3 regions of the Vibrio gigantis genome follow, and region 1 is predicted to be linked to each of the others. Evidence: riboswitches for the same ligand, from Rfam matches in the RefSeq annotation. Region 1 holds a riboswitch; each other region holds the start of a gene.

Region 1 (10,311 bases):
GATGCAGCATAGGTTGAGCTAAGGTTTTAATCACGTAAGGCAACGCCATCAAGCTGTTTACGGCAATCACGATAAAGAAAGCCAAGCTGAACACGTCGGTAACCGAGCGCAGTAATAAGAATAGGCCCGTACTGATCACCAAGCCCGGCGTCACCAAAATAATAGTGCCAATCAGCTCAATCTTATCTGCTCTAAAGTTCTTGTTCTGCAAACGCCATGCGCGACTGGTTAGAAGGATCGCGATACCAATACCAACGGCGATAATACTTGCGAGGGAAGCAACACGAACCGAGGTCATTAACGCTGCCCAAAATGGCTCGCTGCTCAGTACAGTGAGCGCCTGAGGGTTAATGCCACTTAAAATAACCATGGCTAATGGCGGCAATACCAGCATTGAGACTATGATGATCCAAAAGCTATCCCAAGCTTTTGACCACCAGCTGTCCTTAACCAAATACTTCTCTTCCGACAGCTGACTAGCCGTCACAGATATAGGCTTAGACAAACGCTGAATACTCACCGCTAATACACCACACAACAGCATTTGCCATATCGCGAGTAACGCGCCAGCCTGCAGGTCAAAGTCGAATTTGATTGCTTGATAGATGGCGAGCTCAATGGTGGTTGATTTCGGACCGCCACCCAACGCCATCACGGTGGCAAAGCTGGTGAAGCACAACATGAACACTAAGCCACACACATGTGGCAATTGCTGTCTTAGCCTCGGCCACTCAACCCATTTAAATTTATTCCAATGACTCATGCCTAAGTGAGCACAGAGTTTATGCTGCTCGGCAGGCACAGTATCTAACGCTTGCAGAAGTAAACGGCTGGCATAAGGCAGGTTGAAGAAAACGTGCGCCAACAAAATACCATTCAAGCCATAAATCGAGAATGGTAGCTCAATGTTGAAGTTCGCCAAGAACTTAGCTAACCAACCACTGTTGCCGTAAATCGCCAGCAAGCCAAATACACCGACTAACACAGGTAGAACTAAGGTCGACGCGAACAACCTCAATAACAAGGCACGTCCAAAAAACTGTCTGCGGCACAAAGCATGTGCAATAGGTATAGCAAAGCCAACACTCAGCACTGTTGAGAGTGTCGCTTGATAAAAGCTGAATTTCGTTACATGCCAATAGTAAGGGTCGGACCATACTTGGCTGATATCAAGAGAAGGGGCATTGCTAAGCAATGCCCCAACTGCTGAAACCACGAAGGCGGTAATGAGTATCGCAACCCAGATCCCGACCTTAGGTGTTTTCTTTATCATAAATTGATTTTTTTACCGTAAATGGTTCATTCCAAACATCACGAATGAACCTTTAAATACAGAAAGCTAGTTTTTTAAAAGTACGTTAGAAAGTAAGTGCACTTTGCCATTCACGAATCCAAGGCTTACGCTTCTCGGCGATCTCTTCAGAGCTAAAGCTCAGTGCTTTCTGCGGTACAGTTAACTGCTCAAAGCCTTTTGGCAGCTCGACAGCCGTTACTGGGTACATCCAGTTACCTGTCGGCATGGCCGATTGGAATTCATCACTTAGGATAAACGCCATAAACTCATCAGCAAGCTTTTCGTTCTTGCTGCCTTTAACCTTAGCGGCCACTTCCACTTGAGTGTAATGCCCTTCTTCGAAGCTCGCTGCTGCGTACTTAGAATCGTTCTCTGCAATAATATGGTAAGCCGGAGAAGTTGTGTAAGACAACACTAAGTCAGACTCTCCCTCTAGGAACATAGAGTAAGCTTCAGACCAACCTTTGGTTACCGTAACGGTTTTCTGAGCCAACTTCTTCCAAGCTGTCGTAGTTTCATCACCGTAAACCGACTTCATCCATAACATCATGCCTTGGCCAGGTGTTGAAGTACGTGGATCTTGGTAGATAACCTTCAGATCATCACGCAGCTCAACCAACTCTTTCAGGCTCTTAGGCGGGTTTGCTAATTTCTCTGTGTTATATACAAAGGCAAAATAACCAAAGTCATAAGGTACAAAGGTCTTGTCATCCCAACCATTAGGCAGTGTTACTGATGAAGTATCAACGTTGTGCTCAGCCAGTAAACCCGTCGCTTTCGCTTCAGCCATTAGGTTGTTGTCTAGGCCTAATACGATGTCAGCTTTGCTGTTGCCGCCTTCAAGGCGCAAACGGTTAAGAATAGACACGCCATCTTCGAGCGCGACAAAGTTCACATCACAACCACACTTCTCTTCAAATGCTTTTTCAACGGCAGGACGAGGGCCCCAATCCGCAGCAAAAGAGTCGTATGTGTATACAGTCAAAGTGTTGTCTGCAGCGAAGGCAGAAAAAGAGATCGCTGTAGTAACAGCAAGGGTAGTTAATGTGAATTTCACTGGACGCTCTCCATGGTCTGAGCGGCACAGGTTTGAGGGAGGAGAACGGTAGAGGTTGTTCCTAACTCAATTCCTACGCCAGCATTATCTGGTTCAGGTTTACGGGTCCCAAGCGTGTGCTTGATCTCAGCTCGCATTCATTATTTGAATGGTTCGCTCCCCGATGAGTGTTCAGAATTGTAATTCGAATTTTAACAATAAGCTATCAAGTTTGGATCAATTACGTTGATCGTAGCCCCAACGTGGCACTAAACCTTGCTCGATACCAAGATGGTCTAGAATGCGCGCCACCATAAAATCCACCAAGTCTTCGATCGATTTAGGTTGGTGATAAAAACCCGGAGCAGCAGGCATGATCGTCACGCCCATGGTTGAAAGTTTGTGCATGTTCTCTAGATGCAGCGTTGAGAATGGCGTTTCACGAACTACTAATAAAAGTTGCCCTCGTTCTTTCATCACCACATCTGCTGCACGCTCAATCAGGTTGTCCGATAACCCATGGGCAATGGATGCCAAACTACCCGCAGAACATGGGCACACCACCATCTGCTTCGGCGCTGCGGAACCTGATGCAACTGGCGAGAACCAGTCATCCTTTCCGCATACAACCAGCTTTTCTGGATCGCAGCCCAAGTACTTAACCAAGGCTTGCTTTGCCGCATCCGGTCCGGCAGGTAACTTAAGCTCATGCTCAGTAGCCAACACCACTCGCGCTGCTGACGAAATCAACAGGTACACCTGATAGTCCGCTGCCAACAAGCATTCAAGCAAGCGCAGTCCGTAAGGCGCACCTGATGCGCCGGTAAAAGCAAGAGTTATCGCTTTATCGTGTTTTGTCATGTTCTCTGTTACTTCAAATTATAAGGTCGTGGATGCCGTTAGCCTTTGAGTGCTAATCCATCCAACAATTTCTGGTGAATACCACCAAAGCCACCATTACTCATTACCAAAATTTGGTCGCCCGCTTGTGCCTCTGAGACAATTTTAGCAACGAATGCGTCCATGTCATCACTCACGTGTGCGGGCTGGTGGCAAGCATCTGCAACATCCTGTACTGACCAATCAATGTTATCCGGTTGGAATAAGTAGGTAGAATCCGCTTGTTTAAGTGAATCAGCCAAGGTTGCTTTGTGCACACCACGTTTCATCGTGGCAGAACGAGGCTCTAAAACAGCAATAATCTTCTTAGTGTCGACCTTATTACGTAATCCGCCTAGCGTAAGTTCAATCGCCGTTGGGTGATGAGCAAAATCGTCATAAACAGACACACCAGCGACCTCGCCTTTAAACTCTAGACGACGTTTAGTGTTGATGAATTTCGCCAATGATTCGCAAGCAAGGTCAGGTGTCACACCCACGTGTCGTGCTGCAGCAATCGCCATCAAAGCATTGTTTACGTTGTGATCGCCAACTAAATCCCAATCTACGGTGCCAACACATTCATTCTGGAAATAGACCTCAAATTTAGAGCCATCTTTAACCAACTTCTTCGCATCCCAATCACCTTGTTCGCCACTTGACTCAGTTTCACTCCAACAGCCACGTGATAAAACATCTTGAATAGCGGTATCTTGCTTGGGTGAGAAAATACGACCATTGCCAGGCACAGTTCGCACTAAATGGTGGAATTGACGTTTGATCGCTTCAAGATCGTCAAAGATATCTGCATGATCGAACTCAAGGTTATTCATCACCAAGGTTCTTGGGTGGTAATGAACGAACTTAGAGCGCTTGTCGAAAAAAGCACTGTCATATTCGTCGGCTTCTACCACGAAGAACATGCTGTCACCTAAGCGAGCAGAGATACCAAAGTTACCCAATACACCACCAACTAAGAATCCTGGAGCGTAACCGCAGTCTTCTAAGATCCACGCCAGCATGCTGGAAGTTGTAGTTTTACCGTGAGTACCAGACACTGCAAGAACCCAGCGGTCGTGCAGCAAGAACTCTTGTAGCCATTGTGGACCAGAGGTGTATCTAAGGTTGTTATCCAAGACATACTCAACACATGGGTTACCGCGGCTCATTGCATTACCGATAACCACCAGGTCCGGCCTAGGCTCTAGTTGGCTTGGGTCGAAGCCTTCAATGATTTCAATCCCTTGCGACTCCAACAACGTACTCATTGGAGGATAAACATTCGCGTCACTACCGGTAACCTTGTGACCTAATTGACGAGCCAATACCGCAGCACCGCCCATGAAGGTGCCACAAATTCCTAAGATATGAATATGCATAAATTACTTCCAAACGCTTGGCTAATATAAACAGTGCCTAATGATAATGGCTTGTACTCATTATCATTAAATGAAGATTAAAAGCGAGCAGCAATGCAAAACAAATTTAGTCGACATAGTAAGTGAGATCTGTGTCGCTTAGTTCATTACCATTAAAAAGATCTAACCTTTAGAATTTAGGTAAGCGTCTAGATGAATAAAGCCCGTATAAGAGGCAAATTCTATAGTGCTCAAATCCCCCCCCCTAATATTCAGAGAAGTTTAAGGAAATAACATGTCTGAGATGCGCACCCTTGGTGAGTTCATTGTTGCAAAACAAAATGACTTCCCCCATGCAAGCGGTGATCTATCATCCCTTTTGTCATCAATTCGTCTTGCTGCAAAAATTGTTAACCGCGAAATTAACAAGGCAGGTCTTGTCGATATTACTGGCGCTGTTGGTACAGACAACGTTCAAGGTGAAGAGCAACAAAAGCTAGACCTGTATGCTAACGACAAATTTAAAGCCGCACTTGAAGCTCGAGATCAAGTTTGTGGTGTCGCGAGTGAAGAAGAAGACGAAGCCGTTGCCTTCAATAAAGAGCTCAACAAAAACGCAAAATACGTTGTACTGATGGATCCACTTGATGGTTCTTCAAACATTGATGTGAATGTTTCGGTTGGTACAATTTTCTCTATCTACCGCCGAGTGTCACCGATTGGTACTCCGCCAACACAAGAAGATTTCCTACAGCCTGGACATAAGCAAGTAGCCGCGGGGTACGTGATTTATGGCTCTTCAACCATGCTTGTGTACACAACTGGCGCTGGTGTAAATGGCTTCACCTACGATCCATCTCTGGGTACCTTCTGTCTATCTCACGAAAACATGATGATCCCTGATGAAGGTAAGATTTACTCAATCAACGAAGGTAACTACATACGCTTCCCTACAGGTGTTAAGAAGTACATTAAATACTGTCAAGAAAGCGAACCAAGTGATAATCGTCCTTACACTTCCCGTTACATAGGTTCTCTAGTATCTGATTTCCACCGAAACCTACTTAAAGGCGGCATCTATCTGTACCCAAGCACAGAAAGCCACCCTCAAGGTAAACTACGTCTATTATATGAGTGCAACCCGATAGCTTTCCTTATGGAACAAGCAGGCGGTATCGCATCAGACGGAGCACAACGCATCATGGATATCAAACCAACTGAGCTACACCAACGTGTACCTTTCTTTGTTGGTTCAACAAAAATGGTACGTAAAGTAGAAGAGTTTCTTGAGCTTAACCCAGACTAAGCCACTCGTTTATTTCTCAACTTAATCTCATTAAAAAAGCCAGCATCGAAATGCTGGCTTTTTGTTGTTCACCGAGTTAACCAACCACTGGATTATCGAATATCAAATTTCGATTCTGCGCCTCTTTCATAATTGAAGCGGAACCATTTATCGACATCATCGCAAATGCCCAGATAGGTCTCACCGCGACGCCCTAATGCTCTTGGATTTTGGGAGCAATACTGAGTTTTACCCACTTCATAGCCTTGGTCATAAGCGGCATACAAATCGGCATCAATCGACGGTGACGAGGCGGCTTCAGCAAGACTTGCTTCCGTCTGCTTTGTTTTCCCTTTCAGTGCCATTTCTTCACCAAAACTCTGCCAATCGGTTGTGTTCATAGATGTTGGTGGCGGAGTTTGCGCACAACCAAATAACATTACTGATAGCACCAATAATAGATATTTCATAATTTCCTCCTGATGGAAAAGACTAGCCTATATATTAAGACTTCTAGCTATTACGTCAGAATGCTTTCAGTAGTTCATTCACTATAGCGGGGTGTTCCGCTTACACCAGTCACCCGAAAGTATTTCTTTATTAGCTGTTAGATCAAGCTGATACAAATATACCCATGCTAATCCAAATATAGTCTCTATTTGCTCGCGACGATACTCGACAGGCACATCTTCTAGCCGATCGAGTGACTCCAAAACTTCGTCGTTAATGATATAGACCTCGCCAACGACACTTTTCTTTCCAAAAATCATCGCCGGATAGGTACCTAAGTCAAAAAGAGTGTAATCCTTAGGTGTATCAAACCGCCCAACAAAATCGCAGCCCTTTAAATAATGGTGGTTGGACTGGCCTTTCCTCAAGGTTCCATAGACAAAAACAAGATGTGGCATAAGCCCTCCATGAGCCTTTCTATTTGCATTCCAGCCAATGGATGAAACCAGATCGATTTGAATTCAAATTGCGTTACTCAAACTCAAATTGATAGAGAAGATCTACGGCACTGTCTAAACCAGACACGGCTTCGACGTAAAGGTCCTGCATCAATCGATAACGAACTGTGAACTCACCAAGCGAGTTGAAGATACCCACACCATACTTCACCTGTAATCCTGGAAGGATATAACCACTTACCGTTACTTGAGAGTCATCGCCAGATCCTGCGGTATCCAGTTGCAAGTCCTGTACACCAAATGCTTCACCAATTTCGCCAACAACCTTACCACTCTTCGCCAAACTCAAACCAATTAAGGTGGTTGTCATCGAACCACTCGACTCACCATCAATATCTTGACCACGCAAAATATAAGACAGCGCATTCGCTTGTGGCATCGCAGGGTCAGAATAAATCTCGATCGTCGGTTCTGTCGCTGGGCCTGTCACTCGAATACCTGCAGTCACATCATCTTGAGTATTGTCTGGGTTACGTATCGCATTGATGGCTACGTATGGCTGATCCGGTGGTCCATTCATTAAAATCTTACCCTCTTCGATCAAGAGGTCTTGCCCGAATGATTGGTAAGTACCATCGACGATATTCACTTCACCGGTAATAAATGGACCTTGGTCTTTTTGAGCCACGTTGAGCTTACCGACTAAATCCCCCTCAAGACCGAACGCAGACAGCTTAAAGTCATCCCCAATGGAGATGTTAATGTTAGTCATCACATTGAATGGGATCGCATCCTCGTTTTCTGGCTCTAGATCTTTATTCAAGATAACTTGATCAGAAGAAACACCAACCGCTGACGGCGGCAAGTCTTCGACAACAATTCGTCCCCAAGGTAATGCTATGTCACCGGTGATTTTCGCAAGCTCTGGCGTGGTATCAATGGTCATGTCAGGAACAACCTTAACCTTGACCATAGGTGGGATATCAACCATCAATTCATCGGCAAATACTCTGACATTAGAGTGCCATGCTTGAAGATCCTGCCAGTCCCCGGAGCCCTCGATATCAAGGTGACCATCCGGTGTTTCAACATTGGCATCTAACTTCGCGCTATAGCCGTCAAAATCGAGGTCAATACGACCATCTTTAATATCCACAGGCGTAACATCGCCTTTGACTTGAATACCATCAACAGAGAATTGGCCGAAGACTTGAGGGTGCATTAAAAAGCCCTTAACTTTTAAATCACTCTCAAGGTCGGCTTTCAATAGACTGTACTCACCTAGGATCGGTTGCAAGAAATCGAGGTGGAACGTGGTCAGTTGAATTGCAGCATCGACTATTTTGTCTTCGGCAAGAATATCAGGCAGCGACACTGTGCCAGACAAGTCACCATTATCAGACACATCCAGTTTAAAATCGGCGTTCAGTTGGTTGTCTTTCAACTGAGCATTCAATGCAACGCTTTCCCAACCCAGTATGATTGGCTCACCAACTTGTTGAACAACCTGACCTTTCGGCATATCAAGGCTTACTGTGACTTCTGGCTGACCTTGTTCCGACCACTTTGCGTGAGCTTTAACATTCACTAAGCCTTTTAGTTCAGTCTCTTTAGGCACAAAGGCTTTAATCTGATCGAAGTCGAACTGATTAATTGCAATCTTGGCCTCACCCGATTTTCCCGCACGGATGTCTTCGTCCAAACACACACTCGAACCCGATTGTTTCCAACAGTGCGCTTGGACATCAGCAAACTGCTTGTCGACATCAGCCTTAATAGAGACAGGTTGATCAAGCACCCAAGGGCCTTGTTGAGTCGTAATTTTGACTCGGTCTAACGAGCCATCCCAAATAATAGAAGGCTTTTGAATCAACTCACCAGAGATTGCCAAACTGGTCGATACAATGTCGGATATGACATCTAACGTCACAGTATGCTTTTTCTCACCGCCATTTACCGTCAAGTCGATACTTTCTACGTTTTGTTCTTGATAGCTCAAGTTCTTGGCTTTTAACACAAGGTCGGCTTGCGCTTCAGGTAATGGCAATGGAACCACAGAGCCGTTAAGAGATAAGGATTCTAGTGTTGCTTCGTTATTCCAATCTACCTTATTAACATTCAGCGTTAGGTCGACCTTGGGCTCTTGAGTTGGGCCACTAAGTTGGATGTTACCAATCACTTGTCCTTGCAAGTCTGGAACACTTTTCACAAGCTCAGGGAAGTCGATCTCAACACCCATGTTCCATTGCTTATCAAGCTCACCCAAAGCCTTAATCGAGTTCACACCGTGAGCCAAGCTCAAGCCACTGGTTTTCAGCTTAGGCTCACCACTTGCGCTTCGATCGGACGCCGACAACTGGCCTTCAATATCCAATGGGTAATCACGTAAGATCCCCTCGATATCAAGCTTAGGTAGCTCAATCGCCCAGCCACCAGCCTCCGTCAATTCACCCGAGGTTACTAAGCTACCGCTGATGTTACCTTCCGCTTCAGGCCACTGTAGTCCAGGTTGAATATCTTTTAGGGATACATCTGCTTGCCAATTAACAAGCTTCGCCCAATTAGCTTTTACCGTACCATTGAGCTCACCGCCCAAGGTGTTCAATTTCAGTTGCTCAAGCTCTATTTGTTCAGTGGTACCGTTACCCTGTAAGTCGATGGCTAGGGCAGGAATTTCCTTACCGTCCGCCTCTCCTTTAAGCTGAACATTAAAGCCATCTAATGAACCGTCGGCTTTAAAGCGTTCAATTTCGGCTTGGTAATCGCTTTTACCAGTTAGAGGCCATTGCGCTTGCCCATCTTCTAGCAGTAAGTCAAATGGCAACGTCGGCTCTAAAGGTTGCAGTTCTCCAGAGAGCTTGGCTTCTATCAAGTCAGAAAACTGCGAGTCGAGCTGTAGCTTAGCCACACTGCCTTGTGCTTTTAGTGATAACTTCTGTCCAGCAAGGTCGGTTTCCTTCACCTTAGCGTCCAATGAAAGCTCTAATGGGTAGCCATCTTTCAGCTCTACCTTAGTAGAAAGGTTCGCGCTCGCCTGTGGCATGTCGAGTTCAAGAGTGGATACATCAACAGTGTTTTTTCCAGCTCTCGCTTCAAGCCCAAGGTGATTAACAACGATTGGCGTCTCTTGCTCTAAGGTGAAACGATTGAGATCAAAGCGTTCTAGTACAACCTGTAATGGAATCCAAACCTCAGGCAGCTCTATCGCGGTTTTAACGGCAGGTTCAGGCTCAACGGCTTCTGGTTTTGGCTCTTCAGTTGGTTCAGCAAGTTTAACTTTTAGATCATTGAACAAGGTTGGCGATACTGTCAGCTTTTCGCCCTGCATACTCAAAGCCGTAGAGAACAAACTCCATTCAATCTCATTACCCAAGATGTTCAACTTAATATCTGATAAAGCGATGCGATTGATGGTGATTGGGAGTGGCGTTTTTACCGACTTAAGAGGTGGCGTTGGCTCAGTCTCTTCTGTAGAGGTAGGAGGAAGCTCCGTAAAAGTAAAATCTAGCCCTTGAATTGCAATGCGATCAACACACAGCTTAGGATCGAGC
Region 2 (10,311 bases), on a different replicon from region 1:
TAGTGTGTTCAGTGGTGTCGCGATAAGGGTTGATGCACGAACCAGAGGTAGTCCTGCCGCCACATCCATGGTTAAACTTGGTTGGTAAGTGACTGCGAGGTCAACTTTACCTGCCGCAACCAATTTTGCAGGTGTGCTTGGGTCAGCTGGCTCTTGGATTTCAACCTCTAAGCCTTGGTCAGCAAAGTAACCACGCTCTTGTGCAATCACAATTGGGCCGTGGTTCGGGTTCACAAACCAATCCAACATCAGTGTCAGTTTCTTTTGTTCAGAATCCGCGAATGCATGACCTGAAACTAGCGAAGCAAGCAGTGCCACTGCACCTACCAATTTGGTATTTTTCATAGTTAACCTTTCCTTTTGAATATTATTATTGTGTTTATCGATCTAATTTTTGACGAGGTTTGTTTAGATAAATAGCCTTGTGAGCGAAGCTTTATTAAACAAAGAGTTATTGAGCGAACCATCACTGGTTCTCCCAAGGGATAGCTTTTTTGAGTAACTTATCTGTGATGAAGTAAAGCGAGATAGAGAGCACCGCCAAGATAAACAAGGCCGCAAACATCTCATCAATGATCATGCGCGCGTTGGCTTGCAACATTAAGTAACCTAGCCCTTCACTCGAACCTACCCACTCGCCGACAACCGCACCAATCGGGGCAATAACCACAGCAACACGAATGCCAGACGCCAGTGTTGGCAGTGCAGCAGGCAGTTGGATATGACGAAGCAGCTGCCATTTCGATGCACCCATCGTCTTAGCGAGATCAAGGTAACCTGTCGGTGTATTACGCAAGCCGTCATAGCAGCAAGTCGTCACCGGGAAGAAAATAATGATCGCCGCCATGACGACTTTTGAGGCTATGCCATAGCCAAGCCACAGCATCAGTACTGGCGCAATCGCAAATACAGGAATCGCTTGGCTGGCAATTAAGATAGGCAATAGCCAACGTTTCAATGGATCAAACATCAACATCTGCAAGGCGAAAAACAGCCCCATAGACAAGCCCAGTAACAGCCCAAGTAAGATCTCTTGCGCTGTCACCCAAGTGTGTTTGAGTAACACGTCATAGCGTTCAATAAGCTTGAGGAAGACCTCAGCAGGCGCCGGCAGAATGAAGCTTGGCATCTCGAAGATAACCACCACCATTTGCCACAAACCAAGAATCACAGCACTGCTGATAAGCAAACGCATCACGGGGTTCATCTGACGAAGATGTGTTGTGCTAGCTTGCGTGTTAGCTGAACGAGCCACAGCTTCACTTCGCGTTAGATCATTCATAATCACGCTCCAACTGGTCTAAGATCGCTTGTTGCAACTCGGCACATTCACCATCTAGCACTCGTGGCGTTGAGGTGTGAGGCACAGATAAAGAGTGAGCACTCGCAGGTATGCCTTGCAACACATACAAGTTATCCGCCAAACGCACCGCTTCCTGTGGATCATGGGTAATCAACACAACGGTTTTATCTCTTAACAGTTCACACGCTAAGCTCTGTAACTTATGTCTTGTTACCGCATCCAGCGCTGAGAAAGGTTCATCCATCAGTACGACTGGCTTGTCTTGCATTAAGGTGCGAGCCAAAGCAACACGCTGGCGCATACCACCAGACAACTGATCCGGCATGGTAAATGCGTAATCAGCCAAACCAACCGAAGCTAGCAACTCCAATGCTTGGTGAGTTTGAGCTTGTTTATTGGATGATTGGCTTAGATGCTTATCTGCGGAATTTTGAAAGCGATGGCTCAGACACACATTGTCGATAACCGACAACCACGGCAGTAGTAAATCTTGCTGCGCCATGTATGCGATGCGATCGGTGAGAGGCAGTTCATCAGACGTTGCCAATGTGCCCTGCCATTCAACTTTGTCATCGAGTAAACCTGCTAGGTATCGCAATACCGTGGTTTTCCCGCAACCGCTGCGACCAAGCAGCACAGTCCACTTGCCTGCTTTTAAGCTCAGTGACAGCCCTGATAAGGTTGCATGTTCACTATCGCGATAACGCAAGGTGGCATTGCTGAGTTGAACCCCAACCGTATCAACGAACATTACCGTGTCCAGCGAAGAAGTGATTTACCGGGCCATGACCTTGACCGACTTGCAACTCATCAGCATGAGCAATCGCGCGTGAAATGTATTGTTTACCTAGGTCGACAGCCTCTGGAAGCGTGTTGCCTTGAGCCAAGAAAGAAGCAATCGCTGATGAAAGCGTACAACCCGTGCCATGGGTGTTTTTGGTAGGAAAACGCTTCGCGCTAATCAAAGCAGACGTGGTTGGTAAAATCAGTAAGTCGTTACTGTTTTCATCTTTCTCCAAGTGACCGCCTTTTAGTAGGACGGCTTTTGCACCTAAAGCGCGCAGGTCTTCAATCATGCCCTGCATTTCCGCTTCGCTTTCAGGGACGGCTTTGCCTGTAAGTGCTGCGCCTTCTGGTAAGTTAGGCGTAATGATGTCAGCTAACGGAATCAATTCTTGTTTTAGCGTGGTGATAGCCGAGTTTTCTAGAAGAAGATCGCCACTGGTTGCCACCATTACAGGGTCGATCACTAAGTGTTTAGGTTGGTATTGTTTGATTTTGTCCGCGACAACTTTGATGATTTGCGAATCCGCCAACATGCCGACCTTTACCGCAACGATGTTCAAATCAGTAAACACTGCGTCTAGCTGGCTAGCCACATGCTCAAGTGGGATTGGAAAAATGGCTGACACGCCTTGGGTGTTCTGGGATGTAATCGCGGTAATTACCGAACAAGCGAAACTACCGGTTGCCGACATGGCCTTAATATCAGCTTGAATGCCCGCGCCGCCGCCGCTGTCAGAACCCGCAATGGTCAAAACAATCGGAGTATTGATCGAAGAAGATTGGTTTTCTGGTGTTTGAGTGCTGCTAGGTGATACTTGAGAATTGGAATGCTGTGTCATGGTCGCTCCTACTGTCTAAAAGACGTAAGAGAACCGAACTTTCGCCGCAAAGAGAGTGTGGAGGTGAAACCAATGAGAGATCATTGTTGAACCACGTAGGCAAAGTAATCATAGTTCCCTACGCCAGTGTTAACTGAATCAGGTTCAACGGGTCTCGAATAACGATCTCAGCAAACACCAACTAAGGTATATGCCCCCCGACTATTGATAACGATAGTAACAGCACTCTCGCAACTGAGATACTCATTTTATTCAATTATAAGATTCACACATGAATTTAATTCAATTAATCTTGCTTTAACAAATACTTATAACGGCTTTTTAGCTGGCTGAGATTGGATGAATAAACACATCACTATCAAGAACATACCTAGCCATCCAACCAATGGAATAAGCTCACCCACAATACACACGGCCAATACGGCGGCAACAACTGGCTCAAGCAAGGTAATCAAGTTTGCGCTACTTGCTGTGACATGGCGTAGCCCAAAACTGAAGGCGATATAACCCAAACATTGAGGAAGTAACACCAAGTAACTCACCACTAATATGTTGGTATTCGATGCGAATAGGTTATCCCCTGTAAACCATAGCGTTGGCAGCAACAACATCGCTCCCAACCCAAATATGCTGCCCATTACCGCTTGCGACTTAATGCCTTCGTCTATCAGAGCTTTTGTCGCCCACGAATAAATGGCGTAACACAACCCAGCAACTAGCCCCAATCCAATGCCCAAAAGCTTCAGAGCATCACCAGAAGCACTCACTGATGATGATTCTGAAAATACCAGTAGCCCAATACCAACGACTCCAATGGCAAAGCTCGTGAGCCAGCGCTTGTTGATATTATTCTTTTTGCTAATAAGACACTCTAAAAGAGCAGAAAAGAAAGGCGCAGTAGCAATCGACACCACCGTACCCATTGCGACACCCGATAACTTCATTGAAGAGTAAAAAGCCAGAGGATAGATCGCCAAAGCCAATGCACTCGCCGCTAACAGCTTTTTGTTGAGCAAAAGCTTATCAAGTGAAGATAAGATCTTTCGATACGCCAAGACCGCTTGCATTAAGCCGCCTACACCCATCGAAAATGCGCCAATCGCTAATGGACTGAGATCAGGTGCAAAGCTTGCTGCCGTGCCCGTCGTGCCCCATAAAACAGAAGCAAACACAATGGCTAAAGTGCCTGTTTGGAATTCGTTAACGCGATTGATGGCAAGATTCATTACTATTACCTAGTTTATTTTCATTTCTGAAATAGATAATAGTGAACATAAACTAAGTTGAGTTTGCCAAAAGGACGCTATTCTTGTTTTGAAAGACTCTCTTTCATCGAGCCCAAAAACGCCCTTGGAGACATGCCAAAGTGCTGAGAGAAACGACGACTGAATGCAGATAGGTCGCTATAACCCACATTTTCTGCGACCAATTGAACGGGTAAATCGGTATGACTTAGCAAGGCTTGAGCCTTCTCCATACGATAGCGAGTGATGTACTTAAGCGCACTGATTCCAATGCACTCTTTAAAGCGTTTTTTAAATTGAGTAGGACTTAAACAGGCCGTTTCTGCAAGTTGAGAAATCGAGAGAGGTTGGGCGTAATTATCCGCAATGAGCCTTTGCACCGCTCGAATACGAGGGTCGATACTCTTGCTTACTTCTTGTTGCTCTAACAGCAGTGAAAACACATCCAAGATAGTTGATTCAATGCCACTGTCGACTTGATATTCCAGCTGCTTCTCAACAAATAACAAGAAGCTCATCAAAGGCGGCGTTATCGTGAAAACCGAAAGCTCATGCTCTAACAAGTGCTGCGGTAACTCCATCATATCCGCAACAATAAACCGCGCCGCTTCATCCGCTTTAAACGCATGCGCTGTCGTTACCGGAATCACCACACATTCGCCCACGGCCACTTTACCGACATATCCCACCATTTCGATATTAATACTGCCTTGGATCGGCAATACCAATTGATGATGGTCATCATGTGCATGGGTATTAAATTGCTTGGTGTAAGATCGAATACTTAAGCTAGATTTCATGAGCAACGCCGGAGTACATTTCGCTAGGTTAGAGTAAGAGACACAACGTTACATTATCACTTCCCTAGAGGCACACTCAATGCTCATCAAATACATGCTAGCTACGTAATCAAAAACGGCCTCCAAATGAGAGGCCGTATTTATTAGAATGGTAAATCACGTCAAAGATTTAAAACGATACTTGGCTATCCTGACCGACCACTACCTGAACACTATTTTGAACATCAAAGATTTCAAAACCATCAGCAACCGGATCAGCATTGTCTTCATCACTGTCATGTTGTGCAGTACAGGTATAGCCTAACGAATACGTACCTGGATCAATGAAGCCCAGAGAAAATTCATAGTTCGTCTGTGCTTGATTCATTGCTACTGACGCTGAAGTGATCGGTTTCACTTCATCACTACCGCCAATCGGAGCCATGTCAGGCTTATCGACATTACCTTCATACAAGTACACCGACTGAGCAAATGTATTGTCACCACCGTTACAAGTGTCATAAGTAGAAAGAGCAACAGTGCCTTCAATATTTCCTGTCTCAACCGTATTGATAAGGCTTACAGACGTTCTTTGAATGGTGTAATCAGGGAAAGTCGAACTGTTCTTTAGGCCACGTCGAAGATCGAACTCGACAACAAAGTCGTTACTTTGTTGGTTCACATTAAATGAGTTATTAAAGTAAAGCACGCCAGCGTTATCTTCTTTACCCACACCTTGCGGGCACGCACCTTCACCTTTCACCGTTAACTCACGAGTCGTATCATCGTTTTCTACCACGTAAGATGGATCTGTTGGGTGATCGCCATCATTCGCAAACACACACAACTTATAACTGCCTACCGGAATTACCTCATTTTCAATCAAAGGGAGCGCATCGCTGCCTTGGTAATCCAATAAGTTAACACTTAACGGAATAGGATCCGCACCATCGGGTAATGGATCGCCATTTTCATCAACATAGTCACCGTTTTCATCCGTTTTATAGACGTCATATACCAATGGAGAACCTCCCTGTTGGGGAAGTAAAGCAACCTTACTGAATGTCACAGTGACGTCTTTAACATCATCAATGGGCGCATCACTCACGCTCAAGGTAATTGGTGTCGTACTGCTTGATGATCCTGAATCACCACCACAACCAACAAGCCCAGCCAGCACAAGGCTTGCTAAAGCGGTTTCCTTTAAATACTTCATAACTCATTTCCTATAAAATCACTGCTCAATAAAGGACTTACTTAAGTGCCCTTTTATTCATAGCCTTGTTGTGAGCTCTAGATTGACAACGGTATGGATCTATCACGCACCTCCAATTATTTGGGGCTACTGCTCGTCCATCATCGCTGTTCAAATAGGTGCACATATCAAGTCGCGCATAGGTTAATTAAGTCTAGTAAGTAATTTGTCAATACGCTCACGAAATTGGTAAAGGCTCTGTCAAATGTATTCAAAGTACCTTAGCCATCAAGTAAAAAGCCAAAGAACATGAGTACTTTGGCTTGAGGTTCATTCGAATAAAGAGACTATTCGATAGTTCGAATTTCTATGGCGAATATACCGTGAACCGGGATCATCTCTTTGTATTCGTGAAAGCTGTAGAGAAGCTCAACGCCCTCATCAATTGAATCACTCAAATTAGATAACACTCCTAGCCCCTCTGCCATCAATAACGCTCTAGGATCAGGGAAATGTCTTACGTCCAATATTTCGACAGTCAGCGCATTTGGCTGAATCACATCTAAACCAACAAACGGTGGGCCTGATATCACTTGAAAAACAATGTGGTCTCCTTTATTCAACTGGTCATATTGAATGGCTTCATAACTGTTATTTGTTCTTATCTCAACACGCTTAGCGCCACTCTTTATTGCGTCTAGTGGTCGTTGATAGATTTCCAGCTTGTAAGAATTCATAAGCCCTCTTTTGCGAATGTTATATTTAAACTTGTTCAATCATGTCAATCACTGTTGTTAAGATAGCGATAAACACGCCCTGTCATTTAGCTTAGTTCACGCACTTTAATTGAACGCCAAGATCAAAAAAGCCGTTTAAGTATTGATACTCAAACGGCTTTTTATTGGAGTCTAATTCACGATCTCAAGAACAGTTAACCGAATCGGCTATCGCTCCCTAACAAAATCGCTCATTCACACTCTATTATTTTTGAAGTTGCTCTTTAGCGGCTTCAACCTTAGAAAAATCTAGGCCAAGCTCTTCAACTGCTTCTTTGATTAGCGCAGGGTTTTGCATTACCTGCCCCATCAGCATTTGAAGTTTATCTTGTGGTAAACCAAGTTGGCTGATCGTCGCCATTGCTGCAAGAGGGTTCTCTGTCAACGTTTTGAATAGCTCGCTGATCTGCTCGTCGCTAATATTGTTCTCTTTCAACATTGCTAAAATCGGGTTCATTTTTTTGCCTTTGAAACACTAAATTAAGTAGGAGCACAGCATACCATCTAGCCGTGCTCGATTGTACTAGCAACTTATACTTTGCCTACCGTGAAGTAACCTAAAGCCTAGCGAGACTCTAATGGGTAAGAGCGATAGCTCCACATACCATACGTTCTAAGAGCGTCACGGTAGATACCTAGTAGCTCTCCATCACTTGCTTTCTTAAGTTCTGAAAGTGGCTTGTCTGGGTAAGAAACCGTATCGAAAGTAATGCCCTGAGGGCCGGTTTGCCAGCTTGCCACTTCAAACAAAGTTTGACCACGGCGAACGTGGCTTGCCGAACTGATAATGGTCGCGTGCTTAATATCATGACGAGCAAGTGCATAGCTACTGAATAAGGCATTGCCTACCGTGCTGGTCGCATAATTCTCTTCAATGATGCGATCTTTACTTACCCCTTTCTCGATAAGCCAGTCCGCCATCAACTTGCCTTCAGTCTTGTGGTTCTTCGGCACGCCACCCGTTAACACGATCACCGCATCCGGATTCGCTTTAGCCATCGCCAATGTTGTTTCAAGACGTTCAATCAAGATCTGATGCATTGAGCCGTCTGGATTAAGCGCGTAACCCAAAGTAACGATCGCGCCATGGTCATCAAGCAGACCTTTGTCCGCAGACTCTTTCAGTGGTGTCTCTAAAACCCGATCGACCGTAGCAAAAATACGTTTGATGTCCTCTGCTTTGCCTTTGTTCAGACTTTCCAGTTTCTCCATGTGCTTATTGGATTCACTTTCATTGCCTTCAAATCGCTGCCAAACCGCAAGGTAAGCGTGAAGGTCAACATCGTCTGGGGCAACCGTCAGCGCTTGCTCAAACAACTCAATAGCGCGCTCTGCATTCTTGTTGTAGATCTGAGCGTTTGCTGCCGAGATAAGCAAATCGGTACGGTAAGGCTCTAGCTGATAAGCTTCTAACAATCGGTTGGTCACAATTTCCATGTTGCTTGGCATTTTAGCCGTGAAACCCGCGTGAGAAATTCTTGCCGGAGACTTAAACGCCTGCAACGCATCAAGAAGTAGTTGGTCGACAACTTGTCGCTTAGTCACCAACTGCGCGTAATCCGCTGAAGCTTGTACTGCACCATCGTTAGCAGCAAAAGAATAAGGTGTTGCGCCAAAAGCAAGCATGCCACCAAGAGCGAGGGCGATAATGTTCTTTTTCATGGAAAGATCCTGTGTCGTTAAGTGTTCACATCAGATTTGCTCACCAATGTAAGTCCCTAAGATTAAAAAACCGTGAAGTACACCTGAATCTCCAACGTTTATATTCATTTGTGGCATAAGGTGTGGCAGTAGATCACGATTTTGAACTTACCAGTAAGCCTGTGTATCCAGATAATTCTGGTTTTAACCAGTTCTCAACGTTTTTGTTGGAATATCTATCCGCGGATTTCATACGCCTATCCCACCAAAAACCCCCCATCACAAAGCCAAACTCCACATAAAACGACGAATCAAAAAAGCTACTTTAAGCTCTTTTTTTCAACAGCTTAAAATCCAACACACTGAATCGCTCGATTCCATTCTCGCTCTAATAAAGAAGTTTTAAGCACATAGATTTAAAACACGCATCAGCCGATTTTCAAATAAATTAAAATCAATTATTGAACGATCGTTCAAGTGATGCTTTAATGAATTACCAATACAAGGAGTTACCCCATGCTTAAGTTCTATTTTCACCAAACACCCAACCCAATGAAGATCGCTCTGTTTCTAGAAGAGACAGGCCTAGATTTTGAACTCGTTCCTGTTGATACTTTAAAAGGCGAACAACACACGCCGGAATATCGCTTAATAAATCCAAATGGAAAAACGCCAGCGATTGAAGACGAAGGACAACGCGTGTTCGATTCGAACGCTATCCTTCTGTATCTCTCAGAGAAAACAGGCAAGCTTGGTGGTCAGCCAGAAGACAGAGCCGAACTGCTCTCTTGGATGATGTTTATTGCGAGTGGCCTTGGCCCATACTCCGGCCAATCGGTACACTTCCACCATGCTGCGCCAGCAGGCCTAGACTACGCAGTAAACCGTTACCTACGTGAAGCGCAACGTCATTACGAAGTGCTAGAAAAGTATATGGAAGGCCGTGAGTTTATCGTCGGTAATGAGTACACCATTGTCGATGTAGCCGCATGGGGCTGGATTGATAAAGCACCTGTCGTGCTTGGTGAAGAAGGCCTAGAACCTTACCCGAACTTGAAGCGCTGGTTTAACGCCATCAACACTCGCCCAGCCGCACTGCGTGCCCGCGAAACCGGCAAAGATATTGAATTTAAAACCGAACGTGATGAAGAAGCGAAACGTGCACTGTTCCCGTCTAACTTTCCAATCAACGAATAATTCAGCATAACGACGGTACTGTTATCTGCTTCTAGATATTTATATCTAAGATAAAACGTGCCTTGTTGATTACTTTGTTCGTCACAAAGCAGATAAAGTTTACGATGTAGGCGAAGTCACTAAACGATCCTCATAGTAACAACACTCAAACAGCAGACTTAATGCCTGCTGTTTGAGTGTTGTTATTGCTAATAATCGCTCCTCGCCTGTAGATATATCTATCTCGCTCCTTTATGACACCCTGCACCCTATAAGCCATACCGCGCGCAAAGATCAAATCACCGCAATCAAATCTAGTCATAAATCTTCATGTCATCAAATGGCAATTATCAAACCTTGATTACTGGCAACATTACTCCTAAGTTTATGAATGTTAGTCATTTAAAACGGATATTTTCTGAATAACTAACTTCGTAACACTAGTTTAGTAAGGATTGTTACGCGATGCGGATACCCCGCCACGCACGGAAATTATAGGTACCATAATGAAACATAAGAGTCTTAAACTGTCAGTTGTCGCAATATCATGCTCACTCGCCTTTTCAGCGAAT
Region 3 (10,311 bases), 330 kb from region 1:
GATACCATTGGGTCGTTAGCTCAGTTGGTAGAGCAGTTGACTTTTAATCAATTGGTCGCAGGTTCGAATCCTGCACGACCCACCATTCTTTCTCCGCGAAGGAATTAAAACTATCGTGGGCGATTAGCTCAGTTGGGAGAGCACCTGCCTTACAAGCAGGGGGTCACTGGTTCGAGCCCGGTATCGCCCACCATTCTCTAAATATTCTTGGAAGTTAAAACTCCAAACCACTTCTTATGTCGCTGGTTGGATTTTTCGACTGTGAGAGTCTTTAGAAAATGTGAATTTTAGAACACTGGTTCTTAAAGTCTCATGCTCTTTAACAATTTGGAAAGCTGACTGATTGATTACTTACGAGTAATTCAATCAAATTTAAAAGTTCTCAATGTTTATCTTTATGATAAACACAACAAACACATTCAAGTGTCTTGTATTCGAATCAAACGTTAGTTTGATTCACAATTGAGTCCGGCAAACAGTTATCAAGAATTAACCCTTCTTGATGACAACCAAAAACCTTGGTTAGTTGCCATACATTAAGACCCTTTCGGGTTGTATGGTTAAGTGACTAAGCGTACACGGTGGATGCCTTGGCAGTCAGAGGCGATGAAAGGCGTAATAACTTGCGATAAGCCCAGATTAGGTAGTAATAACCTTTTGAGTCTGGGATTCCTGAATGGGGAAACCCACTTACATAAGTAAGTATCCTGTTGTGAATACATAGCAACAGGAGGCAAACCGGGGGAACTGAAACATCTAAGTACCCCGAGGAAGAGAAATCAACCGAGATTCCGAAAGTAGCGGCGAGCGAAATTGGATTAGCCCTTAAGCTTTTAATGATGCAGGTGAAGAGTCTGGAAAGTCTCGCAATAAAGGGTGATAGCCCCGTAACCGACACATCATAATCAGTGAAAACGAGTAGGGCGGGACACGTGATATCCTGTCTGAATATGGGGGGACCATCCTCCAAGGCTAAATACTACTGACTGACCGATAGTGAACCAGTACCGTGAGGGAAAGGCGAAAAGAACCCCTGTGAGGGGAGTGAAATAGAACCTGAAACCGTGTACGTACAAGCAGTAGGAGCACCTTCGTGGTGTGACTGCGTACCTTTTGTATAATGGGTCAGCGACTTAATTTTAGTAGCAAGGTTAACCGTTTAGGGGAGCCGTAGGGAAACCGAGTCTTAACTGGGCGTACAGTTGCTAGGATTAGACCCGAAACCAGGTGATCTAGCCATGGGCAGGTTGAAGGTTGAGTAACATCAACTGGAGGACCGAACCGACTAATGTTGAAAAATTAGCGGATGACTTGTGGCTAGGGGTGAAAGGCCAATCAAACCTGGAGATAGCTGGTTCTCCCCGAAAGCTATTTAGGTAGCGCCTCGGACGAATACTACTGGGGGTAGAGCACTGTTAAGGCTAGGGGGTCATCCCGACTTACCAACCCTTTGCAAACTCCGAATACCAGTAAGTACTATCCGGGAGACACACGGCGGGTGCTAACGTCCGTCGTGGAGAGGGAAACAACCCAGACCGCCAGCTAAGGTCCCAAAGTATAGCTAAGTGGGAAACGATGTGGGAAGGCTCAGACAGCCAGGATGTTGGCTTAGAAGCAGCCATCATTTAAAGAAAGCGTAATAGCTCACTGGTCGAGTCGGCCTGCGCGGAAGATGTAACGGGGCTAAGCTATACACCGAAGCTGCGGCTACGTACCTTAGGGTATGTGGGGTAGGGGAGCGTTCTGTAAGCCGTTGAAGGTGGTCTGTAAGGGCTGCTGGAGGTATCAGAAGTGCGAATGCTGACATGAGTAACGATAAAGGGAGTGAAAAACTCCCTCGCCGGAAGACCAAGGGTTCCTGTCCAACGTTAATCGGGGCAGGGTAAGTCGACTCCTAAGGCGAGGCCGAAAGGCGTAGTCGATGGGAAACGGGTTAATATTCCCGTACTTCTTACAATTGCGATGGGGGGACGGAGAAGGCTAGGTGGGCCTGGCGACGGTTGTCCAGGTTCAAGTACGTAGGCGGGTGGTTTAGGTAAATCCGGACCGCTACTAACGCTGAGATACGATGTCGAGCTACTACGGTAGTGAAGTCATTGATGCCATGCTTCCAGGAAAAGCCTCTAAGCTTCAGATTGTAAGGAATCGTACCCCAAACCGACACAGGTGGTCGGGTAGAGAATACCAAGGCGCTTGAGAGAACTCGGGTGAAGGAACTAGGCAAAATGGTACCGTAACTTCGGGAGAAGGTACGCTCTTATCAGTGAAGTCCCTTGCGGATGGAGCAGACGAGAGTCGCAGATACCAGGTGGCTGCAACTGTTTATTAAAAACACAGCACTGTGCAAAATCGTAAGATGACGTATACGGTGTGACGCCTGCCCGGTGCCGGAAGGTTAATTGATGGGGTTAGACTTCGGTCGAAGCTCTTGATCGAAGCCCCGGTAAACGGCGGCCGTAACTATAACGGTCCTAAGGTAGCGAAATTCCTTGTCGGGTAAGTTCCGACCTGCACGAATGGCGTAATGATGGCCACGCTGTCTCCACCCGAGACTCAGTGAAATTGAAATCGCTGTGAAGATGCAGTGTACCCGCGGCTAGACGGAAAGACCCCGTGAACCTTTACTACAGCTTGGCACTGAACATTGAACCTACATGTGTAGGATAGGTGGGAGACTTTGAAACCGCGTCGCTAGATGTGGTGGAGTCGTCCTTGAAATACCACCCTTGTAGTTTTGATGTTCTAACGTTGGTCCCTGAATCGGGATTACGGACAGTGCCTGGTGGGTAGTTTGACTGGGGCGGTCTCCTCCCAAAGAGTAACGGAGGAGCACGAAGGTGGGCTAAACACGGTTGGACATCGTGTGGTTAGTGCAATGGCATAAGCCCGCTTGACTGCGAGAATGACAATTCGAGCAGGTGCGAAAGCAGGTCATAGTGATCCGGTGGTTCTGAATGGAAGGGCCATCGCTCAACGGATAAAAGGTACTCCGGGGATAACAGGCTGATACCGCCCAAGAGTTCATATCGACGGCGGTGTTTGGCACCTCGATGTCGGCTCATCACATCCTGGGGCTGAAGTCGGTCCCAAGGGTATGGCTGTTCGCCATTTAAAGTGGTACGCGAGCTGGGTTTAGAACGTCGTGAGACAGTTCGGTCCCTATCTGCCGTGGGCGTTGGAAAATTGAAAGGGGCTGCTCCTAGTACGAGAGGACCGGAGTGGACGAACCTCTGGTGTTCGGGTTGTCATGCCAATGGCATTGCCCGGTAGCTAAGTTCGGAATCGATAACCGCTGAAAGCATCTAAGCGGGAAGCGAGCCTTGAGATGAGTTTTCCCTGACGCTTTAAGCGTCCTAAAGGGTTGTCGTAGACTACGACGTTGATAGGCAGGGTGTGTAAGTGCTGCGAGGCATTGAGCTAACCTGTACTAATTGCCCGTGAGGCTTAACCATACAACACCCAAGGGGTTTTGATGGACTCAAAGAAATACCAAACGCTTGAATGAGTTTGAAGAGAACGAAAACAGCTTTCCGAATTTTAAAATTTGCTTGGCGACCATAGCATTGTGGACCCACCTGATTCCATGCCGAACTCAGAAGTGAAACACAATAGCGCCGATGGTAGTGTGGGGCTTCCCCATGTGAGAGTAGGACATCGCCAGGCTTTAAATTTGAACACTTGTCAGCGACGACAAGTATTCCACTGCGGAGTGGTAGTTCAGTTGGTTAGAATACCGGCCTGTCACGCCGGGGGTCGCGGGTTCGAGTCCCGTCCACTCCGCCACTTATTCGATAACCTCGCCTAGTGCGAGGTTTTTTCGAATCTGAAGTAATGAAATTTTTAGGGGTGTAGCTCCAATTGGCAGAGCAGCGGATTCCAAATCCGCGTGTTGGGAGTTCGAATCTCTCCACCCCTGCCATATACTAAAGCCTCAGCAGAAATGCTGGGGCTTTTTTACGTCTGTTGCTTCTGAAAAGTAATGTTTGGATAGCTAGGCGCCCCTGGCATATTTAAGGCTCCAGACTACGCGTCCCCGCAGAAAACTTGGAATCTTTTTGCTTTCTATTTATTCGATAATTCCTATCTTTAACAGAACTTAGCCTTAAAAGTGTAAGTGCTTACTTATCTCAGCTTCTTTTATAAATAACCGATAGCACAAACCACACTTCTTTATGAGAATTATTCTCAATATTTTGTTACATTTTGGTTGTTATTACTAAAAGGCAACAAATATGGATATTTCCCGTCGTAAGTTTATTCAATCATCTCTCGCTATATCTGCACTAACCGTCCTGCCGGCTTGTTCAATGAAGCAGTCTGTTGATGAGCAAGGAAAGTTCGTTTATGACTTAACTGCTGAGCCCTCAACTGCTGAGTTGGTAAAGGGGTTTAATACTAATGTTTTAGCCTTTAATGGACAGATTCCAGCGCCGATTATTCGCTGTCGACAAGGCGAAAAGGTAACGATCCGATTTACCAACAAGCTTTCAGAACCGACGACAATTCATTGGCATGGACTGAGAATTCCAATCGAAATGGACGGGGTTCCTTTCTTAAGTCAGCCTCCTATTATGCCCGGTGAAACGTTTGTCTATGAGTTTACCCCACCAGATGCGGGTACTTTTTGGTATCACCCACACATGAACAGCGTTAAACAACTGGGTATGGGCTTAGTCGGCCTTATTATTGTTGAAGAGAGCGCGCCAGTTCAGTTCGATGAAGAGCATGCTCTGATGCTTAAACATTGGCATATCGACAAACAAGGTCAGTGGAAAGACTTAATGATTCCCCGCCTCAGCGCTCGTATGGGCACGCCAGGAGAGTGGAGTAGCGTTAATGGAGTACATGAACCTATCTATCAATTGAAGCAGTATGCAACGACTAGGCTCCGTATCGCTAATGTTGATAACACGATTACCTATCCGATTGCTATTGAAGGGGCAGAAGCATGGGTCATTGGCATTGATGGTAACCCTGTAAAGACACCTTATAAGCTGACTCAATATAAAATTGGCCCAGGTATGCGTGTCGACCTTGGGCTGATTGCTCCTAAGGTGGGCGAGCAAGTGAGTGTCCTTCAAATGAAGGGGCGTTTTCCGTTCTCCTTGTGTGAGTTTGAGGTTGTAGATTCAACGTTAATAGAAGGCCAAACACTTCCTTCATTGCCTTTGAATCCCGTGCCTAACTTAGATCTCGCCAACGCAGAAGAAATCGATTTTGTGTTTGAGTGGGAAGGGGCGGTATCACCAGTATCTAAAGATGGTAAGTCCATGCCTAAATTTTGGCTTACTAATAAGCGAGCATGGGAGGGAATGAGCAAAGACAATATTCCAGAGCCGTTGGCGACTTTAGAGTTAGGTAAGACTTACATATTCGATCTTAAGAACGTCACTCAATATCATCACCCGATTCATATTCATGGTCATACATTTACTGTATTGGAACTTGATGGTAAAAAAATTGAAGAACCTTTCCATACCGATACAGTGTTACTTGGAAAAAACGGCCGAGCTAAAGCTGCATTTGTTGCAGACAACCCAGGACGTTGGATGTACCACTGTCATGTCATTGAGCACATGAAAACGGGACTAATGGGATATATTGAAGTTAAGTGACACCTGTAACGTTTAATTTTTGCGCATGCATTCTTAGTTTCTACCCTCGCTTTTATCGGCGGTAAAGCTAGAATATAGGGACTGTTATTTGGGAGGATTCATGGGTCAGCTATCTATTTTAGGTTTTATTGCCATTGGTGGCGCATTTGGTGCTTGTTCGCGCTATTTGATTTCAGAGTTATGTGTAGTGATGTTAGGGCGTGGCTTTCCTTACGGAACACTGACCGTTAACGTGATCGGCTCTTTGATTATGGGCTTGCTCATCGCCGCATTCGAAAATGAGATGGTTGCGACGGAGCCATGGAGACAGATCATTGGCCTCGGTTTCCTTGGAGCACTGACTACGTTCTCTACATTTTCGATGGATAACGTGCTTCTTATGCAGCAGGGCGCTTTCTTTAAGATGGGGCTTAATGTGTTGCTCAACGTGGTTCTCAGTATTTCAGCAGCATGGATCGGCTTCCAACTTTTGATAAAGTCTTAAAACTTTCTTACGATTTGTTAACAACTCGGCTTGGTTTATCCAAGCCGTTTTTATATACTCGATCGAACTTGTCGGAGTGCCATATGGCTGAGACCGTTAACTCGGGATCCGTTGAACCTGATCAGGCTAATACCTGCGAAGGGAACAAGAGTAGATATCTAACTAGAATCCTTCTAGAGATCTATCTCCAGATCACAACTGTATTTCTTACCGTGATCCCTCTTGTAGCATCTAATCCGTCAAGCATTTTTATCCCTATAAATAATGGCTAAAAGCCAAGGAAAAATGCTATGTCGAGTCGTAAACAAGCAAGACTGGAAGCGAAGAATTTCATTGATTCTTTATCCGTACAACCTTATCCAAATTCAAAAAAAGCTTACATCCAAGGATCTCGAGAAGATATCCAAGTCCCTGTGCGAGAAATATCACTCGCAGATAGCCTTGTCGGTGGCACCAAAAAAGAGCCTGTATTCGAATCTAATGAGCCTATTCATGTCTACGATACCTCCGGTGTTTATACCGATCCTACGCATGAAATAGACCTTTATAGCGGCCTTCCTAAGTTGCGAGAGCAATGGATTGAAGAGCGTGGCGATACGGAATTGCTCGATGATGTAAGCTCTGTTTACACCAAAGAACGTTTAGAAGATGAAACCTTAGACGACCTTCGTTACGGAAACCTGCCTAGAATTCGTCGTGCTACTGGCGACCAATGTGTAACTCAACTGCATTATGCTCGTCAGGGTATTATCACTCCTGAGATGGAGTATATTTCGATACGTGAGAACATGGGACGTCAGAAGTTTGCTGATGAACAACTTAATCACCAACACCCTGGCCATAACTTTGGCGCCAACCTACCTAAAGAAATCACCCCTGAGTTCGTGCGTAAAGAGGTTGCTGAAGGTCGAGCTATTATCCCTTCAAACATCAACCACCCAGAATCAGAGCCTATGATTATTGGTAGAAACTTCTTAGTGAAAGTGAACGCCAATATCGGTAACTCTTCAGTAAGCTCTTCAATTGAAGAAGAAGTTGAGAAGTTAGTATGGTCAACCCGCTGGGGTGGCGACACCGTAATGGACCTTTCTACTGGACGTAATATCCACGAGACTCGTGAATGGATCCTGCGTAACAGCCCTGTGCCGATTGGTACGGTTCCTATGTATCAAGCGCTTGAAAAAGTGAATGGCGTTGCAGAAGACCTAAACTGGGAAGTGATGCGCGATACCTTGATTGAACAAGCTGAGCAGGGTGTTGATTACTTCACTATCCATGCCGGTTTGCTGCTTCGTTACGTACCTATGACGGCTAAACGTGTGACTGGCATTGTCTCTCGTGGTGGATCTATTATCGCGAAATGGTGTCTTGCACATCATCAGGAAAGCTTCCTATACACACATTTCCGCGAGATCTGTGAGATCTGTGCGAAGTATGATGTTGCTCTTTCACTTGGTGATGGCTTGCGTCCAGGCTCTATTGCAGATGCTAACGATGAGGCTCAATTCTCGGAGTTACGCACTCTAGGTGAGTTGACTAAAGTGGCTTGGGAATATGACGTTCAGGTGATCATTGAAGGCCCTGGACATGTACCTATGCATCTTATTAAAGAGAACATGGACGAGCAGTTAGAGCACTGCCATGAAGCGCCTTTCTATACTTTAGGTCCACTGACTACAGATATTGCGCCGGGTTATGACCATATTACCTCTGGTATTGGTGCGGCGATGATTGGTTGGTACGGCTGTGCGATGCTTTGTTATGTAACGCCTAAAGAGCATTTAGGCTTGCCGAACAAAGAAGATGTGAAGACTGGCTTGATTACTTACAAGCTGGCAGCACATGCTGCAGACTTGGCAAAAGGGCACCCGGGCGCACAAATCCGAGATAATGCATTGTCTAAAGCACGTTTTGAATTCCGTTGGGAAGACCAATTTAATCTAGCTTTAGATCCGGAAACAGCACGTTCTTTCCACGATGAAACCCTGCCACAAGAGTCGGGCAAGGTTGCTCACTTCTGCTCTATGTGTGGTCCTAAGTTCTGCTCGATGAAGATTTCTCAAGAAGTTCGAGAGTACGCGAAAGACACAGAACAAGTAGCCGCTGATCAGGCTATTGAGATTAAGATGCTAGATAACCCGTTGGAGGGAATGCGTCAAAAATCACAAGAGTTCCGAGATACTGGCTCTGAACTTTATCACCCTGCAGTAGGCGCAAAAGAAGCTCAACTAGAGGAATAATGACAGTGAAGATTCTCATCCCATCTCAATACATCGAGTTAACGGGAGAGGTTCAAAACTGTCTATTGGTTGCTAAACGACAAGGTTTAGCAACTGATGCAGTTGAGTTGGGTGTTAGCCCAACTCGATACTTCTCTATCGTTGATGCTCAACAGGCACTATCTATTGGCTTTGTTGATGATGTTGATTCCTTAGCAGAGTGTCAGTTAGCGCAACTGAGCCATGTTGTTGATTACAGTAATTCAGCCGCGTTGACCGATGTTTGTGCTGCTTTGGCTCAAGCTTCGAACACCGTCTATATCGGAGTCTCCGATGATTCAGCTGTGTTAGATATCTGGTCACACTTAGATTCTAATCGAGCTATCAAGTGTGAAACTACAACTCATCAGGAGTTAGATAGTCGTGGCCACTTCGCTTGGTTACTTACTTTGTTGGCGCTAGAATTCCCATTAGAAGACGTATTGGTTGTGGCTCGCGCTGCATCGAATGTTTCACGTGGAACATGGCCAGGACACTATCAAAACTTTCCTATCCCTGTTCTAGAAGATGAACGACTGGATATAAGTGTCGGTTGGGCCAACCAAGGGACAGTACTTTCCTTCCCTGAGTTGAGCAAAAATAGCCTCGGCTTATATCCGGTTGTTGATGATGTTGAGTGGATAGAAAGGTTGCTTAAGCTTGGAATCAACACCGTCCAACTGCGTATTAAGAACCCTCAACAAGCCGACTTGGAGCAACAAGTTGCGCGATCTATCGAACTTGGTCGAGAATATAACGCTCAGGTTTTTATTAATGATTACTGGCAGCTTGCGCTCAAGCATGGTGCTTTTGGTGTACACCTTGGGCAAGAGGATATTGAAGAATCAAACCTTTCCCAACTGAGCCAAGCGGGTATTAAGATCGGTCTATCGACTCATGGTTATTATGAGTTGTTACGCATCGTCCAAATCAATCCAAGCTACATTGCACTAGGCCATATATTCCCGACCACGACGAAACAGATGCCCTCCAAGCCTCAAGGTTTGGTGCGTTTATCTCTGTACCAACAGCTAATTGATACCATCCCATACACAGAAGAACTTACTGGTTATCCGACGGTGGCTATTGGCGGTATTGACCAATCGACAGCTGCGCAGGTTTGGGATTGTGGTGTATCGAGCTTAGCGGTTGTACGCGCAATTACATTAGCGGAAGACCCACAGAAAGTGATCGAATTCTTCGATAAGCTGATGGCTCCTAGGTCTTCAATGACTAGTAAAGAGGTTATGCGGGAGCCTAGCTATGCTGAGTGACTTTGAGTTCATCCGTTACCAACGACAAATTGCACTACCTGAGGTTGGTGAGCAAGGGCAACGAAACCTGTTAAACAGCCATGTGTTGGTGATGGGTTGCGGTGGTTTAGGTAATGCGGCTTCTCTCTATCTCGCAGCTTCTGGTGTTGGAAGAATCGTGTTGGTCGATGATGACTGTGTTGATTCGTCCAACCTGCAGAGACAGGTAGCGTTTAAGGAAAGCCAATTAGGTTCACCTAAGGTCGAAGCACTCAAACAACAACTGAATGAGCTTAATGGTCGAGGCCAAGTAAGAACTATCAATCAACGAATGAGTGAAAGCCAACTTAAATTAGAAGTCATGTTGGCTGATCTCGTATTGGATTGTACTGACAATTTCGCGTCACGCCAGCAGGTTAACCGAGCTTGTTTCAAAGCTAATACACCTTTGATATCGGGTTCTGCAATCGGCTGGAGAGGTCAATTTATTGTCTTTGATTATCAGAACCGGCAGGGGTGTTATCACTGTCTTTTCCCGTTTGAACATCATCCACAAACAACGCGTTGTAGTGATAGCGGCATTATTGGTCCAGTGGTTGGAACGATAGGTAACCTCCAAGCTCTTGCTGCTATTCAGCGTATTAGCGGTGGCGAGTTTAAAGTCGCAACGCATCAGTTAAAACTGTTCGATGGCCAGACCA

Evidence for each region. Region 1 has a riboswitch for thiamine pyrophosphate ahead of thiB (thiamine ABC transporter substrate binding subunit). Riboswitches for the same ligand answer to the same signal wherever they lie in the genome.
Region 2: linked by a shared signal. The riboswitch ahead of thiD (bifunctional hydroxymethylpyrimidine kinase/phosphomethylpyrimidine kinase) and the one ahead of thiB (thiamine ABC transporter substrate binding subunit) in region 1 are both predicted to bind thiamine pyrophosphate.
Region 3: linked by a shared signal. The riboswitch ahead of thiC (phosphomethylpyrimidine synthase ThiC) and the one ahead of thiB (thiamine ABC transporter substrate binding subunit) in region 1 are both predicted to bind thiamine pyrophosphate.

What each region holds. Positions count from the first base shown of each region.
Region 1 is NZ_AP025492.1:3,176,290-3,186,600, forward strand. Features, by position in the region: gene thiP (thiamine/thiamine pyrophosphate ABC transporter permease ThiP) at 1-1,273, opposite strand, end outside; gene thiB (thiamine ABC transporter substrate binding subunit) at 1,359-2,351, opposite strand; TPP riboswitch at 2,405-2,524, opposite strand; gene OCV56_RS14220 (flavin prenyltransferase UbiX) at 2,568-3,191, opposite strand; gene mpl (UDP-N-acetylmuramate:L-alanyl-gamma-D-glutamyl-meso-diaminopimelate ligase) at 3,230-4,588, opposite strand; gene fbp (class 1 fructose-bisphosphatase) at 4,863-5,873, shown strand; gene OCV56_RS14235 (DUF2799 domain-containing protein) at 5,966-6,322, opposite strand; gene OCV56_RS14240 (gamma-glutamylcyclotransferase family protein) at 6,404-6,760, opposite strand; gene tamB (autotransporter assembly complex protein TamB) at 6,834-10,311, opposite strand, start outside.
Region 2 is NZ_AP025493.1:1,898,387-1,908,697, reverse strand. Features, by position in the region: gene OCV56_RS24480 (ABC transporter substrate-binding protein) at 1-345, opposite strand, end outside; gene OCV56_RS24475 (ABC transporter permease) at 467-1,282, opposite strand; gene OCV56_RS24470 (ABC transporter ATP-binding protein) at 1,275-2,054, opposite strand; gene thiD (bifunctional hydroxymethylpyrimidine kinase/phosphomethylpyrimidine kinase) at 2,044-2,928, opposite strand; TPP riboswitch at 3,027-3,138, opposite strand; gene OCV56_RS24460 (DMT family transporter) at 3,237-4,154, opposite strand; gene OCV56_RS24455 (helix-turn-helix domain-containing protein) at 4,232-4,972, opposite strand; gene OCV56_RS24450 (DUF4382 domain-containing protein) at 5,142-6,167, opposite strand; gene OCV56_RS24445 (ASCH domain-containing protein) at 6,494-6,883, opposite strand; gene OCV56_RS24440 (DUF2999 family protein) at 7,128-7,379, opposite strand; gene OCV56_RS24435 (YdcF family protein) at 7,487-8,584, opposite strand; gene OCV56_RS24430 (glutathione S-transferase family protein) at 9,080-9,760, shown strand; gene OCV56_RS24425 (metal-dependent hydrolase family protein) at 10,246-10,311, shown strand, end outside.
Region 3 is NZ_AP025492.1:3,508,132-3,518,442, reverse strand. Features, by position in the region: tRNA gene OCV56_RS15850 (tRNA-Glu) at 1-7, shown strand, start outside; tRNA gene OCV56_RS15845 (tRNA-Lys) at 10-85, shown strand; tRNA gene OCV56_RS15840 (tRNA-Val) at 118-193, shown strand; rRNA gene OCV56_RS15835 (23S ribosomal RNA) at 559-3,452, shown strand; rRNA gene rrf (5S ribosomal RNA) at 3,548-3,663, shown strand; tRNA gene OCV56_RS15825 (tRNA-Asp) at 3,707-3,783, shown strand; tRNA gene OCV56_RS15820 (tRNA-Trp) at 3,843-3,919, shown strand; gene OCV56_RS15815 (multicopper oxidase family protein) at 4,233-5,615, shown strand; gene crcB (fluoride efflux transporter CrcB) at 5,716-6,099, shown strand; TPP riboswitch at 6,162-6,260, shown strand; gene thiC (phosphomethylpyrimidine synthase ThiC) at 6,390-8,339, shown strand; gene OCV56_RS15800 (thiamine phosphate synthase) at 8,339-9,631, shown strand; gene OCV56_RS15795 (HesA/MoeB/ThiF family protein) at 9,621-10,311, shown strand, end outside.